DNA from 3 places in the Cryptosporangium japonicum genome. Region 2 is predicted to be linked to each of the others. Evidence: riboswitches for the same ligand, from Rfam matches in the RefSeq annotation. Region 2 holds a riboswitch; each other region holds the start of a gene.
The links. Region 2 has a riboswitch for cobalamin ahead of ABD437_RS20940 (CbtB domain-containing protein). Riboswitches for the same ligand answer to the same signal wherever they lie in the genome.
Positions count from the first base shown of each region.

Region 1: linked by a shared signal. The riboswitch ahead of cobN (cobaltochelatase subunit CobN) and the one ahead of ABD437_RS20940 (CbtB domain-containing protein) in region 2 are both predicted to bind cobalamin.
Region 3: linked by a shared signal. The riboswitch ahead of ABD437_RS11185 (ribonucleoside-diphosphate reductase subunit alpha) and the one ahead of ABD437_RS20940 (CbtB domain-containing protein) in region 2 are both predicted to bind cobalamin.

Region 1 is NZ_BAAAGX010000018.1:159,639-161,893, forward strand. Features, by position in the region: gene ABD437_RS23995 (precorrin-3B synthase) at 1-939, opposite strand, end outside; cobalamin riboswitch at 1,040-1,160, shown strand; gene cobN (cobaltochelatase subunit CobN) at 1,214-2,255, shown strand, end outside.
Region 2 is NZ_BAAAGX010000016.1:276,291-278,545, reverse strand. Features, by position in the region: gene ABD437_RS20955 (sensor histidine kinase) at 1-68, opposite strand, end outside; gene ABD437_RS20950 (DUF6223 family protein) at 224-535, shown strand; gene cobF (precorrin-6A synthase (deacetylating)) at 546-1,307, shown strand; adenosylcobalamin (AdoCbl) riboswitch at 1,353-1,447, shown strand; gene ABD437_RS20940 (CbtB domain-containing protein) at 1,494-1,700, shown strand; gene ABD437_RS20935 (CbtA family protein) at 1,700-2,255, shown strand, end outside.
Region 3 is NZ_BAAAGX010000009.1:20,047-22,301, reverse strand. Features, by position in the region: gene ABD437_RS11185 (ribonucleoside-diphosphate reductase subunit alpha) at 1-878, opposite strand, end outside; cobalamin riboswitch at 1,053-1,227, opposite strand; gene ABD437_RS11180 (GNAT family N-acetyltransferase) at 1,414-1,896, shown strand; gene ABD437_RS11175 (hypothetical protein) at 1,938-2,255, shown strand, end outside; gene ABD437_RS11170 (MerR family transcriptional regulator) at 2,255-2,255, shown strand, end outside.

The DNA.
Region 1 (2,255 bases), on a different contig from region 2:
CGTGCGGGATTTGGCGCAGCCGGGAAGGCCGGTGCAGGCCGAGGCGCTCGCCCAGGCCGACGCCGGATCGGTCACCAGCCCCGCCTCGGCCAGCGGAGCCAGCGCCTCGGGCCCCACGCCGGGCAGCACCACTCCCCGCCAGGGCGTGACGATGATCTCGTTCCGGGCCACCTCGGTGATCGCGTCCATCTGCGTTCCGGTGAGCCGTCCCAGCGGGACCACCACCCCCACCGCCCCGTCGAGCGCTCCGATCGGGTCGGCGCCGCGGAGGGGCGCGAGCACGGAGGGTTCGACCAGGGCGCAGGCCAGGGCCGGCTGCATCCGGCGGGCGACCCGCGCCACGGCGTCGTCGAGCTCGGACAGACGCCAGGCCTTCGAGGCCTGCGCCGCACGTTCGAGCAGGAAGCACCGCGCGGCGGCGATCAGGGCCGCAACGGCCTGGCCGGCCCGGACCCGCAGACCGCTGTCGACCCCCGCCAGCAGCACCGGGACCGGGTCGGCGCCCAGCAGCACGGTCACGTCGGCGCCCAGCGAGACCACGTCCCGATCGGTGTCGATCGCGAACAGGAACCGGCCGGGCAGCTCGGACAGCTCTCCGTCCGCGCACAGCGCCCGGTCGAGCGCGGAGACCACCGGGCCGGCCCCGCCGAGCGGCGACGCCACGATGTTGCGTACCCGCTCGTGCGTGGCCGAGGGCAGAAGTCCGACGTCAGCGAGCCGCGCGGCCAACGCGTCCGAATCGGTGACGCCGCGAATCTGCAGATTCGCCCGAGATGTCAGCTCCAGCGGGGCGAACGGCAGCAGTGCCCGCCACTGGGTGAGGCTCACCACACCACCGGGGATGCGCACCCGGGCCAGCCCGCCGTCGGCCGCCTCGTGCACCTGCAACGCGCCTGGGCAGCTGTCGGCAGCCTGGCGGAAGGGCACGGCGGTGGGCATAGTCCGGATGCTACGTGTCGCTCCGGTGATCCCCATTGGGCCCACTTGACGATTGGGACCCTGATCACCAGTGTTGAAAGGCCATGAGCGGTGTCAGGTGGAGGAAGCCGGTGTGAATCCGGCGCGGTCCCGCCACTGTCACCGGGGAGCGAGCCTGCATCCGAGCCACTGCATCAGCGGGAAGGCAGCAGGGGAGCGTCGATCCGGGAGCCAGGAGACTCCAGGCACCGCTGACCACGACCCGGGGCGCGGACCCCGAGTGAGGACGCCCCGCGTGATCTTGCTGCTCTCGACGTCGGACACCGACCTGCTCTCGGCGCGGGCCAGCGGCGCGCCCTACCGGCTCGCGAACCCGGCTCGAACCGGCGTCGACGATCTGCCCGGGCTCACCGACGGCGTGGACCTGGTCGTCGTCCGGATCCTCGGCGGACGCCGGGCCTGGGAAGAGGGGCTCGACGCGCTGCTCGCGGGGCCGTTGCCGGTCGTCGTGCTCGGTGGGGAGATCGCGCCGGACGCGGACCTCATGCAGCTCTCGACGGTCCCGATCGGAGTCGCGGCGGAGGCGCACGCCTACCTCGCGCAGGGCGGTGCGGCGAACCTCCAGCAGCTGCACAACTTCCTCAGCGACACCGTCCTGCTCACCGGCCTCGGCTTCGAGCCCCCCGTCGAGATGCCCACCTGGGGCATCCTGGAACGCGAATCGACGGGCGACGGGCCGACGATCGCGGTGCTCTACTACCGCGCCCACCACATCGCCGGGAACACCGCGTTCGTCGGAGCGCTCTGTGACGCGATCGAGAACGCCGGTGGCCAGGCCCTGCCGATCTTCTGCGCCTCGCTGCGCACCGCGCCCGCCGAGCTGCTGCGAACCCTCGAGACCGCGGACGCGCTCGTCGTCACCGTGCTCGCCGCCGGCGGCACCAAACCCGCCACCGTCAGCGCCGGTGGCGACGACGACGCCTGGGACGTGGGCGCGCTCGCCGCGCTCGACGTCCCGATCCTGCAGGGGCTCTGCCTCACCAGCAGCCGCGCCACCTGGGACGCCAACGACGACGGGCTCTCCCCGCTCGACAACGCCACCCAGGTCGCGATCCCGGAGTTCGACGGCCGGATCATCACGGTGCCGTTCTCGTTCAAGGAGATCGACGCCGACGGCCTCACCGTCTACGTCGCCGACCCCGAGCGGGCCGCGCGTGTGGCCGGCATCGCGGTGAAGCACGGCGTGCTCCGCCACATCGCGCCGGAGAACAAGAAGATCGCGCTGATGCTCAGCGCCTACCCCACCAAGCACGCCCGGGTCGGCAACGCGGTGGGCC
Region 2 (2,255 bases):
GACAGCCCGGCGACCACCAGGACGACGGTGAGGCCGAGGGCGATCGCGCTGTCCCGGACCCGGCCCATGCGGGCACCTTAGACCGGCGTCCCGGCCGGGCGACTCCTGCGCGAGGAGGACCCGGCTACCGCGTTCGCAGCAGCGCGCGGCGCCCGCGTCCGCACGACGCGCGACCGGCCCCGGCCGCGCGACGATCGGGTCACCCACGACGGAAGGAGTTCCGATGGTTCTGGAGTCCACGGTGTACGGCCTCACCACCGGCCGGCTCGTGTCGAGCACCGCGGCCGTGATCGCGCTGACCGGCGTCGTCCTCGGCGCGGTCGCGCTGCGCCGGTCCGGCCGGCTGACGGCGGCCTCCGCGCTGGCGGCCGGCGGCACCGGCGTGCTGGCCGGAGGGTTCGTCGTCGCGACCGCGGACGGGGGTCCCGGCAGCGGCAGCGGGATCGTCGGCGGCGTCGTGGCGCTGGTGCTCGGGCTCACCGCGGCCCTGCTCGGCGGCCTGGCCCGACGCCGCGCCCGATCGGCCGCCACCTAGGCTTCTGCGGGTGCGACACATTCGGGTCATCGGGATCGGAGCCGGCGATCCCGGCCTGCTCACCGTCGAAGCGGTCGACGCGCTGCGCAGCGTCGACGTGTTCCTCGTCCTGGACAAGGGGGAGACGACCGCGGAGCTGACCGCGGCCCGGCAGGCGATCCTGGAGCGGTTCCTGGGCACGGACGGTTACCGGGTCGTTACGATCGCCGACCCGCCCCGGGACCGCACCGCCGACGACTACGCCGGCGCGGTCGAGGCCTGGCGCGACGCGCGGTCGGCGGCGGTGGAGCACGCGCTGCGCGCGGAGGTGGCCGCGGGCGGCACCGCCGGGATCCTGGTCTGGGGCGACCCGGCGCTCTACGACGGCACGATCCGGATGCTCGACACGATCGTCGGGCGCGGGCAGGTCGCCTGCGCCTACGACGTGCTGCCGGGCATCAGCAGCGTGCAGGTGCTGGCCGCGCGGCACCGCGTCACGCTGACCCGCACGGCCGGTGCGGTGGTCGTCACCACCGGTCGCCGGGTGGCGAACGGCCACCACGACCACGACACCGACCTGGTCGTGATGCTCGACGCGAGCCTGGCGTTCCGCCGGTTCACCGGAGAGGACGCCGAGCTCTACTGGGGTGCCTACCTCGGTGCGCCCGACGAGGTGCTGATCGCCGGGCCGCTCGACGAGATCGCCGACCGGGTGGCGTCCACCCGGGCGGAACTGCGTGCACAAAAGGGGTGGATCATGGACACCTACCTCATCCGCCGCAGGGAGCGCTAACTCACGTTGACCGCAGGGCCGCGCGGTCCTACGGTTCTCCCGACACGTGACGGCGCGAGGAAGCTGGTGCGAATCCAGCACGGTCGCGCCACTGTGAGCCGGCGGCCACCGTCGGTGAGTCAGATACTGGTGCCGTCACGAAGCCCGTCGCAACAGGGGACGCACGATCCCCGGAGGAGGCTCCAGGTGACCAGCCCTACCGCTGTCGCTACCCCCGTCGTGATCTCCGGCTCGCGAGCCGCCGTGTACCTCGGCGCCGCCGTGCTGCTGGCGCTGCTCGCCTACTACTTCATCGGCGTCGACCAGGGCGCCACGTCGGTCTTCGGCAACGACGTGCACGTCCACGAGTACATTCACGACGCGCGTCACTTCCTCGGTTTCCCCTGCCACTGATGGAACTCAAGCTCCTGCTGCGCGGCGCACTCGCCGGCGGAGTCGGTGGCCTGCTGGCGTTCCTGTTCGCGCGCGTCTTCGCCGAACCGCAGATCCAGAAGGCGATCGACTACGAGGAGGGCCGGGGCGCCGCTCAGGACGCCCTCGACCGGGCGGCGGGCCTCCCGGTCCCGGCCGCCGAGCCCGAGGTGTTCAGCCGCGCGATCCAGGCGAACGTCGGCATCGGCACCGGCATCATCGTGTTCGGCGTCGCGATGGGCGTGCTCGCCACCGTGATCTACCTGATCTGCCTGGGCCGGGTCGGCAACCTCCGGCCGCGGGTGCTCGCGGTGCTGGTCGCCGGGGGCGCGTTCCTCGGGCTGTTCCTGGTGCCGTGGCTGAAGTACCCGGCCAACCCGCCCGCGGTCGGCGACGACGACACGATCGGCACGCGCGGTGGGCTCTACCTCGCGATGGTGCTGGCGTCGCTGGTGATCCTGGGCGCGTCGGTCTGGCTCGGCCAGCGGCTGGCCGTGCGGTTCGGCAACTGGAACGCGACGCTGCTCGCCAATGGGG
Region 3 (2,255 bases), on a different contig from region 2:
CCCTTGCGTCGCCCGCCCTGGTTGACCGCGGCCACCGACGCGTCGAGCGTGCGCAGGAACGGGACGATGCCGTTCGACTGGCCGTTCGTGCCCCGGATCAGCGCACCCCGGCCACGGACCCGGGAGAAGCCGATGCCGATGCCGCCGGCGAACTTCGACAGGTTCGCGACCTGGGCGTAACGCTGGTAGATCGAGTCCAGCTCGTCCTTCGGCGAGTCCACCAGGTAGCAGGAGCTCATCTGGGTGTGCCGGGTGCCGGAGTTGAACAGCGTCGGTGAGCTCGGCAGGTACGCGAGGCTGGCGAGCAGCCGGTAGAAGTCGATCGCTTCCTTGGCGGTGGTGCTCAGCCCACAGGCCACCCGCAGCAGCCAGTACTGCGGAGTCTCGACGACGAGGCGGGCGTGCGGGTGGCGCAGCAGGTAGCGGTCGGCCACCGTCCGGAGCCCGAAGTACTCGAAGCGCAGGTCGTTGGACTCGTCGATCGCGTCGTCGAGCTTACGGGCGTTCTTCTTGACGAACTCCGCGGTGTCGTCGCCGATCAGGCTTTGCTCGTGGCCCAGCGCGATCGACTGGCTGAAGCTCGCGATGCCCTGGCCGCGGACCTCTTTGTCGAGGTAGCCGGCGAGCAGCCGCGCGGCGAGGCGAGAGTACTGGGGCTCCTCGCCGATCATCTCCGCCGCGGTCTGGATGCTGAGCTGATCGAGCTCGGCCGTGCTGGCACCGTCGTAGAGACCGCTGATCGTCTTCGTCGCGACCCGGAGCGGGTCGACGTCGGTGAGGTCGCCCGCCCACCGTTCGACGGCCTTCACGATCTTGTTGACGTCCACCGGCTCGGCGTCGCCGTTTGCCGCAGTCAGGTGAATCTGCGTGACGTGCATCTGGGGCCGGCGTTGCACCGGTGTCTCCGGCGTGACCTCGGCGGTTGTCACAACTCTCTCCTCGCGAGTATCTGGACACGCGAGGACCGACGCCGATGCGCACGGCGATGTGCGCGGGATGGCGTCAGCCGTCCCGCGCGGCCTCCGACCGCCGGACCGTTCCCGGCCCGGCGCGCTGGCAGGTCTTCGGACTCGTGGGCGCTCGTACTGGCCTACTGGCCGTCGCTTCCCAGGCTCGCGCCCAGTGCTTGATGACGGCGGTCGTTCCCACTCACCGCTGCGGGGCAGTCCCGGATTTCCACCGGGTTCCCTGTTGCCACGGCCACCCTGGGTGGACGGCCGAACCAGCTGCGCGCACCACCATACGCGCTACCCGCCCCGGGCCCGCGGCACCGACCGTCCCTGGCCCGACTCTTGACGAGCCGGAGGTGACCATGTCCGACCACCGAGCCCACCACCGGCTGTCCAGCCGGTACGGTCTCCTGAACCGTCCGGCGCGCGCTGCTCGGCTCGTCGTGCTGTGGGAGCGTCAGGCATGGTCAACGAAACACTGGGCGTGGACGGCGTCGTGCTGCGCCGCGCCGAACGGGCTGATCTTCCGGCATTGATCGAGCTCCTGGCCGCCGATCAACTCGGCGCTCGGCGCGAGAGCGTGGACGACCTCACGCCGTACGAAACGGCCTTCGCGGCCATCGAGGCCGATCCCGCGCATCTGCTGATGGTGGCGGCGGCCGAGCGTCGGATCGTGGGGACGTTCCAGCTGAGCTTCCTTCCTGGGCTCGCCCGCCGAGGGGCTCTGCGGGCGCAGATCGAGGCGGTGCGGGTCGCCGGCGAATGGCGCGGCCGGGGGCTCGGCGCGGCCATGATGCGTTGGGCGATCGAGGAGGCTCGCCGCCGTGGGTGCGCGACGGTGCAGTTGACGTCGGACAAGTCGCGGCTGGACGCGCACCGCTTCTACCGTCGGCTGGGATTCGTCGCTTCCCACGACGGATTCAAGCTCGTGCTCCGGCAAAACTGACGCTTGCATCCGGTACCCAGGTACAGGCTTACCGTCGAGGCATGACGAGCTCCGACGGGGTTTCCCCCGCCTGCACCTTGCCCACCGCGGAACGGCCGCCGCGCATCGCTGAGTTCGACGACCTGTTCACCACCGCTCGGCGGGTCGAACGGCTCGCGCCCACCCGCGCCCGGGTGGTGCTGGCCGAGACCGGCGGGGTTCGTGCTCGGACCGAGGACCTGACGGCGCGGGAAACCGCATGCTGCTCGTTCTTCACCTTCACGATCACCCCGGCCGGCCCGGCCGATCTCTGGCTGGACGTCGAAGTCCCCGCCGCCCAGGTCGCTGTGCTCGACGGGCTGCTCACCCGAGCCACGGCA